One region of the Shewanella sp. MTB7 genome, then DNA from elsewhere that is predicted to be linked to it. Evidence: predicted binding sites of a transcription regulator. Region 1 holds the regulator's gene; each other region holds the start of a gene.
The links. Region 1 encodes MetJ, which represses methionine synthesis genes. Its sites were predicted from a motif close to TAGACGTCTAGACGTCTA; they were not measured.
Positions count from the first base shown of each region.

Region 2: HWQ47_RS11745 (cystathionine beta-lyase) is a predicted target of MetJ. The motif match lies at 1,907-1,924, and genes of this name have one in related genera.
Region 3: metK (methionine adenosyltransferase) is a predicted target of MetJ. The motif match lies at 1,723-1,740, and genes of this name have one in related genera.

Region 1 is NZ_CP085636.1:835,819-839,112, forward strand. Features, by position in the region: gene traF (conjugal transfer protein TraF) at 1-233, shown strand, start outside; gene HWQ47_RS03420 (sulfite exporter TauE/SafE family protein) at 436-1,170, opposite strand; gene metJ (met regulon transcriptional regulator MetJ) at 1,818-2,132, opposite strand; gene metB (cystathionine gamma-synthase) at 2,386-3,294, shown strand, end outside.
Region 2 is NZ_CP085636.1:2,758,333-2,761,626, reverse strand. Features, by position in the region: gene pdsS (proteobacterial dedicated sortase system histidine kinase) at 1-1,845, shown strand, start outside; gene HWQ47_RS11745 (cystathionine beta-lyase) at 1,965-3,140, shown strand; gene HWQ47_RS11740 (Type 1 glutamine amidotransferase-like domain-containing protein) at 3,202-3,294, opposite strand, start outside.
Region 3 is NZ_CP085636.1:4,930,055-4,933,348, reverse strand. Features, by position in the region: gene HWQ47_RS21490 (MBL fold metallo-hydrolase) at 1-368, shown strand, start outside; gene metK (methionine adenosyltransferase) at 445-1,596, opposite strand; gene tkt (transketolase) at 2,122-3,294, shown strand, end outside.

The DNA.
Region 1 (3,294 bases):
GTTTCGATGATATAGAAGGTACTCAGTACTGGCGCTTAGGGGGAGAAGTGAGAGCTACACAGTGGCTGGCGCTACGTCTAGGTTATCGACATGACATGAAGGATAATACGTCGAATATCTACTCCTTAGGTACTGGATTCGCTTTTGGTCAGGCTTTTTATCTGGATGTAACCGGCATGGTCGGCAGTGACGATGCCATAGGTGGTGTGCTACAAACTTCATATCATTTTTAATGACGTTTCGAGGGCGTTCGCGGGCTAACTTAGAGAACGTTTTGCTACGAGAGTGGGAACGAGTACCCTTCGAGTGCGCCAACAAGTTGGCTACGAGGACAAGCAATACGTTGTAGGTTTGTGGCAATTCTCTTTCTCGAAGTATCGCAGATGCGCACTCACAGTGACGAAGTCACGTTCTCGGAGCGAAGCGATCTCGATTTTACAATTCCATTAACGATTTAACCGTCAATACTAATGCATTGATTGAGCATAAGATCAGTGTCATGCTTCTGGTTTTACTCTTATCAACTCTTCCCACTAACCTGCCAGCGACCAAATATCCTAGCACCACTGATGGAAGTAGCATGAGTGAAAGCCAAAGATGCTTAATCTCCAATAATCCTGCGATAGATAAGATGGCTAATGCTATGGCAGAACTAAAGATGAAGAAGGCTGAAAGCGCAGCTCTAAATTGACTCGCATCTTTTCCCGATAACAAAATAGCCAGTGGTGGGCCACCTATGGCTGCAATGTTGCCAAACACACCAGATATCACGCCTGCTGCAAACAAGCTCTTGCGGTTCACCACTAAATTGAATTTAAGTAAACTTAGGATGACCGCTGCCGCCACGATCCCTGCTATGGCTAAGCCGAGAATCGGTTGGGGAGCAAATATTAACAGAGCCGCACCGATAAATCCGCCGGGAATACGACCCAGTAGCGCATACTGTAGGCCATTAAACTCCAGTGCCCCACGTTCTCGATAGAGAGTAAGCAAAGAGATGAAGAAGCCCATAACGATGACGGGGGCCGGAACCAGATCGGGATCAACAAGATAGAGAAGTGGCGAGGCTACCACGGCAAGACCGAAGCCTATCAAGCTCTGAGTGATTGCCCCAAAGAAGATAATAATGGATGCCAGTAGTAAGGTAGTCGGTGCGATTAACTCAAACACATTTCTGTCCATAAATAGTATACCCAAGTGAGCTGGATATATACGGCAATTAAAGAACAATAAAAACAAACAGGGATCGCATCGCATCGCGATCTCTATATCAGTTCCATTAATTATTTGACCTTTCAGCGGGAGTTCAAGGTGCTGCAGGCAAGACTGGAACTTGACGCTAATAGTTATTCTCGGCTCTGGCATCCTCGGTAACTGCTCCTGCGTTACTCTACCTCCTGAATCCATTCAGTCGTGCTTCGCCCTACCTTCTGCATCTGACCTCCAAGGATGGAGGAAATGTCTTATTTTGTATGGAACAAAATAGACCATGCAGTCGTATATCTAAATCACTTAACACAGCATGGAGTACTTTGAAGCCCGCACTACGTGAGCTTTTCAAGCATTCCACTTCTGTGTTGTATTGATTTAAAAGGGAATAACCATTTCTTTATCAATACGCCTTGAATTGAAAAGCTTGAAAGGCTCTGAATTGATCAAATATTTAGTAGAACTGATATTCTTGACTGGAGTAGAGTACTTTCTATATCTAAGTCTCTTGGAACCGCAAGATTCAGTGGTCATTGAATGCGCTTAGAATGGAATTCGCGCAAAGCCACTGAAACGAGCTTTCTTAGAGCGTTAGGGTATTAATAAGGTTACTCGACGTCTTCCCACTCAATGCCCATCTCATCCATCAAGCGTTTTACTTCTACAGGAATGCTGTCAGGTTTATCTTTCGAAAGATCTTCATCATTTGGCAGTGGCTGGCCAGTATAGGCATGCAAAAATGCTTCACAAAGCAGTTCACTGTTGGTGGCGTGACGTAGGTTATTGACCTGACGGCGTGTACGCTCGTCAGTCAGTACCTTAAGCACTTTTAAGGGAATAGAAACAGTAATTTTCTTTACCTGTTCATTCTTCTTGCCGTGTTCAGCATAGGGGCTGATGTAATCGCCATTCCACTCAGTCATTGACTCACCTGTAAATTCAAAATTCGGGGCAGATTTTAACCCTTTAATTTGTACAGTCAAATTATTGCCTCTTATTTCGATTAAATGCAAATAGATTTCCATATGTTCGGACGTCTAAACGTCTAATCGGTTGACGAGGAAGTAACTCTTAGGTACATTTAGACGTCTAGACATCTCATTTTTCTAAATGATATAAAGTATGATGTCAGTAATAGGTATGATGTTTAGTAGTAGTTAGTATTAGGAGCTGTAGATGACCGAACGTAAGTTAGCCACGATTGCCGTGCGTCAGGGGATTGAATCCGATACCCAACATGGTGCCGTAGTACCGCCGATCTATCTTTCCACTAATTATTCCTTCGATGGACACAAGAATCCAAGAGATTTTGATTACAGCCGTTCGGGTAATCCAACGCGCTCTATTCTCGGAGATGCCATTGCAGCGCTTGAAAAAGGAGCCACAGGCGTGGTGACATGTACGGGAATGGCTGCAATAACCTTGGTCACGAGTTTGTTAGGTCCTGATGACCTATTACTGGTTCCCCACGATTGTTATGGTGGCAGTTATCGTCTATTCACCAACTTGGCCAAAAAGGGTCAGTTTAAGTTGATGGTGGTTGATCAAACAGATAGCCAAGCCTTAAGTGAGGCGATAGCGCTTAAACCTAAGATGGTTTGGCTTGAGACTCCATCTAATCCACTGCTAAGGGTTGTCGATATTGAAGCTATTTCAGCTGCAAGCCATGATGTTGATGCGATCGTGGTCGTCGACAACACTTTCTTGTCACCTATTTTGCAGCAGCCACTTTTATTAGGGGCTGATATCGTCATGCATTCGACGACTAAGTACATCAATGGACACAGTGATGTTGTTGGCGGTGCCGTGGTTGCGAAAGATCCTGAATTGGGTGAGTTACTGCATTGGTGGTCAAACACCTTAGGGCTGACTGGATCTGCATTTGATAGTTATCTAGCACTGCGTGGCCTTCGAACTCTACCTATTCGCATCAGAGAGCATCAAGCCAACGCTCAGCGAGTATTAGAGGTACTCACTAACAGCAACGCCGTAGACAAGGTTTACTACCCTGGGCTTAACGATCACCCCGGACATGACATCGCCGCTAAGCAGCAAAAAGGCTTCGGTGCCATGCTCAGTTTCGAG
Region 2 (3,294 bases), 1.9 Mb from region 1:
CAAATATTTAAAGCCAATCCAGATAGCCCTTTAAGCATAAATTTTACTCATATGGTGGGGAAATATGCTGGATATCTTTATGGTTTCTTCGAAGTCACCGATCCCAATGTCGTCTATCGAGGCAAGAATACTCTACAGATAGATCGTAATGATCACTTAGCCATTGCCACTCTAGCTCCCGATGGCAAATTCAAGCGATATATTGTAGCAACCACCAAAGATGGATGGATAAGTGCCTTTGAACTCCCTGAGGACCCGAGTCTTTCAGTACCTGTTACCCCTGAAATTAAGATCCAAGGAAAATGGGTGAAGACAGCCTTAGGTTATAATGTCGAACTGCGTATTCCATTGGATATGGTAGGCAGTAAACTAGGCTTTGCGATATATGATGTTAACGACGCTAAAACGGGAAGTTTAGACACGATTATAGGTACCTCAGCTATCGATGATGTTGATAAGCTAGGTACCGTCCTAGTGCCCTCTCCAGAAATTGAAAACATCATTAAAGGGATGAGCCATAACAGTTCACGAATTTGGGTGGTAGACAAACATGGCCGCGTGCTTGCTAAATCCGGCGACATTCGTACCAGTAACAGCGTCTGGACCCGCACCATAACTGAACCTCTAAATCCAAGCTTATGGCAGCGATTTAAACAAAAGTACCTGCACCCGCTTTATTATCGGATACTGACAACCCCGCCTAAAGATTTTATCGACTCATTACAAGATTCAACCGTACTAGGTGGCAGCCACATTCAACAAGCCCTTGCAGGTAAGGAAGGTTCAACGTGGCGACTCACTCCAGATAATAAAGCGGTTATTCTGGCCGCAGCTAGCCCAATTTGGATCGATGATAAAGTCATGGGAGTTGTGATCTCAGAGGAGACCACTCACGGGATCAGAACCTTACGAAATAAAGCCTTAGAGAAGCTCTTCAATGTCATTATCACCATCATGAGCATGGGCACTTTAGCACTGTTTTTCTTCGCCTCCAGTATCTCCAGTCGTATCCGTAAGCTCAGGGATGAAGCCGAAGAAGCTATCGACAGTCAAGGCCGAATAAAAAACCATATTAAAGGCTCAAAAGTTAGAGATGAAATAGGCGACTTATCGAGAAGCTTTGCTAGTATTGTCAGTCGATTAGGCCAGTATACTCACTACCTAGAAAATATGAGTTCCAGACTCTCACACGAACTACGAACCCCGGTTGCCGTGGTTCGATCGTCACTAGAGCACCTAGGCTTGCAAACTCTCGATTCTGACAGCCGTAAATATGTTGATCGGGCACAAGAAGGCGTTAGCCGCTTGAACATGATTCTAAATAACATGAGCGAAGCGACCCGACTAGAAGAGAGCTTATCCACCGCAGAGCTTGATACCTTCCCGCTCTCTAAGGTTATCAGTGGTTGTGTTCAGGGCTACCAACTCACCTACCCAAATAAAGAATTTATCACCGATATCTCAGAAGAGGATTTGTTGATGACAGGTGTACCAGAATATATTGCACAATTGATGGATAAGTTGATTGCCAACGCCTTAGAATTTAGTCTCAAAGGCACGCAAATTTCGGTCACTCTCACGGTAAAAAATAAACTCGCACAGCTCTCAATCAGTAATTTAGGACCTGAACTGCCAGAAAATATGGCTGAACAGATATTTGAGTCTATGGTGTCAGTTAGACAACAAAAATCGCAAGACAAACCGCATCTGGGGTTAGGCCTCTATATTGCTCGTTTAATTACCGACTTTCACCATGGGAAAATCATCGCCAGAAACCTGCAATTAAGTGGCAGTGATAAACAGAGTCATGGCGTAGAGATAGTGGTTAGCCTACCACTCGATTAATAGGCCAAGTCATCTATACAAGCTGAAAGCTCATTATGGCTTATTAAAACCCACTTTCATTTGGCCGTTTAGATGTTAAGATGGCTAAAAATACATTTTAGTTGTGGAATTATTACCCTATGAAAAAAGAAACGCAGATCATCAGTGTCGGACGTGACAAAAAATGGACCAAGGGGGTCATCAATCCGCCTGTTTTTAGAGCATCAACCATGGTTTTCGACACCATGGAAGAGATGCGATTCGCAACCAAGAATAGAGCAAAAGGCGAGATGTTCTATGGTCGACGTGGTGGACCAACTCATTTTGCTTTTCAGGCTGCCATTGCCGAACTTGAAGGCGGTGTTGGCACTGCGCTATACCCATCAGGATCCGCTGCAATTAGTGGCGCTCTACTCTCATTTCTAAAGTCCGGCGATCATCTGTTAATGGTCGACACTGCCTATGAACCGACTCGGGATCTATGCAATAAGCTGTTGGCAGGGTTTGGCATCGAGACCACCTATTATGATCCCATGATAGGCGAAGGGATCAGGGAGCTTATCCAGCCCAATACCAAGGTGTTGTTCTTAGAATCTCCAGGATCCATCACCATGGAGATCCAAGATGTACCGACATTAGCCAAGATTGCACATCAGCACAAATTAATTGTGATGTTGGATAATACGTGGGCTTCCCCCATTAACTCACGTCCTTTCGATATGGGCGTTGATATCTCTATCCAAGCTGCCACCAAATATATTGTTGGCCATTCTGATGTCATGATGGGTACGGCAACCGCCAATGAAGCACATTGGGATCAGTTAAGAGAAAACAGCTACCTAATGGGTCAATGTACTTCACCCGATGATGTCTATCTGGCCAGTCGAGGCCTAAGAACACTGGCCGTTCGTATGCAGCAACATGAACGAAATGCTCTTAAAGTGGCTAACTGGCTACAATCTCGCCCCGAAGTGGACCATATCAGGCATCCAGCCTTTGACACCTGCCCAGGTCATGAGTTTTTTGAGCGTGATTTTACTGCAGCTAATGGTTTGTTCTCTTTTGTACTAAAAGAGGGAGATCTCACTTCTGTCACGGCACTGGTTGAAAACATGCAACACTTTAAGATGGGCTTTTCTTGGGGAGGTTTTGAAAGTCTGATCTTAGGGGTATTTGGCATCGACAGACTCAGAACAGCAACAAGTTGGGATAGTAGTAAGCCGCTTATTCGTTTGCATGTGGGTTTGGAACACCCTGATGATTTAATTGCCGATTTAGAAGCTGGTTTCGCACGATTTAATCAAGCGCTCAAATAATACCATCAGTAAAATTTTAACGACGGATGAAACCTGGAAACCTGCATCGAGGTTTCGTCCATCAGCACTCAATACAGTGAGTCCAGAGTAAGGGGCCGCCAAGCTCATCAATTACCCCATCTATCAAGGTTACAGCAGCATTATCCTGACACAG
Region 3 (3,294 bases), 2.3 Mb from region 1:
AAGGGTGTCAACCGGATAGTTTTGAACATGAACTTATGATGGTTGTGAAGGAGGAGGATGGCTTGATTGTGTTCTCTGGTTGTGGTCATAGTGGAATATTAAATATGCTTGATACTGCGATCAATCAATTTCCAGATAGCAAAATAAAGGCATTGGTTGGTGGTTTTCACTTAGTTGGTTTACCGCTATTTAATACCGTCGGCGGTAGTAAGCAAGATATTAGAGCTCTGGGGCGTAGCTTGTTACGTTTTCCTGTTGGCAAATACTATACAGGGCACTGCACCGGAATGAAGGCATACGGTATCTTAAAAGAGGAGCTTGGCAAGCGATTAGAATATCTACCTACAGGGCGTATGGTGGAGATTTAATTCGTCATTTAAATATAAAAAAACCGCCGAAGGCGGTTTTTTGTTTTCTATCAGGAGTTAGCCGACAGAAAAATAATTATAATTTAGCGTCAGCGCGTAGGACTTCAACTTTATCGGTACGTTCCCATGGGAACTCATTGCGACCGAAGTGGCCATATGCTGCTGTAGATTGATAGATTGGACGAGCTAAGTCCAACATCTCAGTTAGACCGTATGGACGTAGGTCAAAGTGCTGGCGAACCAATTTAATTAACAATTCTTCAGATACTTTGCCTGTACCGAATGTTTCGATACTGATTGAGGTTGGCTCTGCAACACCAATAGCATAGGAGACTTGAAGTTCACAACGTTCAGCAAGACCTGCAGCTACGATGTTCTTTGCTACATAACGTGCCGCATATGCTGCACTACGGTCAACCTTTGATGGGTCTTTTCCTGAGAATGCCCCACCACCATGACGAGCCATGCCGCCATAAGTATCAACGATAATCTTACGACCGGTAAGACCACAATCACCTACTGGGCCACCAATAACAAAACGACCTGTTGGATTAATAAAGTACTTTGTGTCTTTATTCAACCATTCTGCAGGAAGTACAGGCTTAATGATGGTTTCCATCACGCCTTCGATAAGATCTTTCTGATTGATACTTTCGCAGTGCTGGGTCGACAGAACAATAGCATCGATACCAACAATTTTATTGTCTTCGTATGCAAACGTCACCTGACTCTTGGCATCAGGACGTAACCAAGACAGAATTTTGTTCTTGCGAACTTCTGATTGACGCTTGACAAGTGCGTGAGCATAAGTGATTGGAGCAGGCATGAATACGTCGGTTTCGTTATTGGCATAACCAAACATCAGACCTTGGTCACCGGCACCTTGTTCTTTAGGATCTGCGCGATCGACACCTTGGTTAATATCAGGTGATTGCTTACCAATGACATTTAATACAGCACAAGAATCGGCATCAAAGCCCATATCCGAATTGATGTAACCAATGTCACGTACGGTCTTGCGGGTGATCTCTTCGATATCGACCCAAGCTGAAGTCGTGACTTCACCACCAACCATAACCATGCCGGTTTTTACGTATGTTTCACACGCAACACGAGCTTTTGGATCTTGCTCTAGTATTGCGTCTAATACCGCATCAGAAATCTGATCGGCGATTTTATCTGGATGACCTTCTGAGACTGACTCAGAGGTGAACAAGTGCTTTGCCATGGTGGGAATCTCGTCGTTAAACCATTTGAATGTATACCCAAGCTATCAAGCCACTATAGTATGTGGCGAACACACCTTCTACTTAGGGTGAACCTTGCATCGTGAAGCCGTTTGGGTATAGAAGTATCTACATCTAGATGGCTATTTTAATTCATTATGGCATTCTTATCACCCCCGATGACGAATTATTCCTCGAAATTGTGACATTACTTATGTTGTTGGGAGTGATTTATTGTTAATACTCTTTATATATCAGGTTGATAGTTGATCTGCAGTTTTCATTTTATCACAAGATATTTTTCATGACGGTGAATAGATTGTTCAAGGTACACCTATGATCTCTGCCAATATTGTGTACTTACGTTAAGAAAATGCCCATAACTGTGATAAACAATTTGCGTCAACTTGTTATGTAGGCGAAAATATGGCTCCCAAATTTGCCGTAGAGCATCGATGATTTAATAAGTGCTGATCGATATAGTGCTCGTTGCTCTAGACTTCAAAAAAAAACAAGCAGGAGAGAGCATGTCATCTCGTAAAGAACTCGCAAACGCTATCCGCGCATTAACGATGGATGCCGTTCAAAAAGCCAATTCAGGTCATCCTGGTGCACCAATGGGGATGGCTGACATCGCTGAAGTGCTTTGGAACGATTTCCTTAAGCACAACCCAAATAATCCTGAGTGGGTTGACCGTGATCGCTTTATCCTATCAAACGGTCATGGCTCAATGCTTATCTACTCTTTGCTTCATTTGACAGGCTATGCACTGCCTATTGAAGAGATTAAAAACTTCCGCCAGTTACACTCAAAAACGCCGGGTCACCCTGAATATGGTTATACCCCAGGTGTTGAAACAACAACAGGGCCTTTAGGTGCAGGTATCAGTAATGCTGTGGGTATGGCGATTGCTGAAAAGACCTTGGCAGCGCAGTTTAATCAACCAGGCCATGACATCGTCGATCACTTCACATACTGCTTCCTTGGTGATGGCTGCTTGATGGAGGGTCTCTCACATGAAGTTTGCTCACTTGCTGGTACTTTAGGCCTAGGTAAGCTTGTTGCGTTTTGGGATGACAACGGTATTTCCATCGATGGTCACGTTGAAGGTTGGTTCACCGATGATACACCTAAGCGTTTTGAATCATACGGTTGGCATGTAATTGCTAACGTCGATGGTCACGACAGTGATGCGATTCGTGCGGCAATCGAAGCAGCTAAGTCTGTCACTGACAAGCCATCTATGATCTGTTGTAAAACCACCATTGGTTTTGGTTCGCCAAACAAATCTGGTAGCCATGACTGTCACGGTGCACCATTAGGTGATGCTGAAATCGCTGCAGCTCGTGAGTTCCTTGGTTGGGAGCACGCCGCTTTTGAAATTCCTGAAAATGTGTACGCTGGTTGGGATGCAAAAGAAGCAGGCCAAACCAATGAAGCTAACTGGAATGATAAGTTTGCTGCCTATGAAGCTGCATTCCCTGAACTTGCTGCAGAGTATAAGCGCCGTGTTATCACTGGTGACCTACCTGCTGACTTTGAAGAGAAAGCGCAAGCTTTTGTTCAGGAGTCTCAAGATAAAGCGGAAGGGATTGCCAGCCGTAAAGCATCACAAAATGCCATCGGTTTCTTCGGTAACATGTTACCTGAACTCCTTGGTGGCTCAGCCGACCTTGCAGGTTCTAACTTGACACTTTGG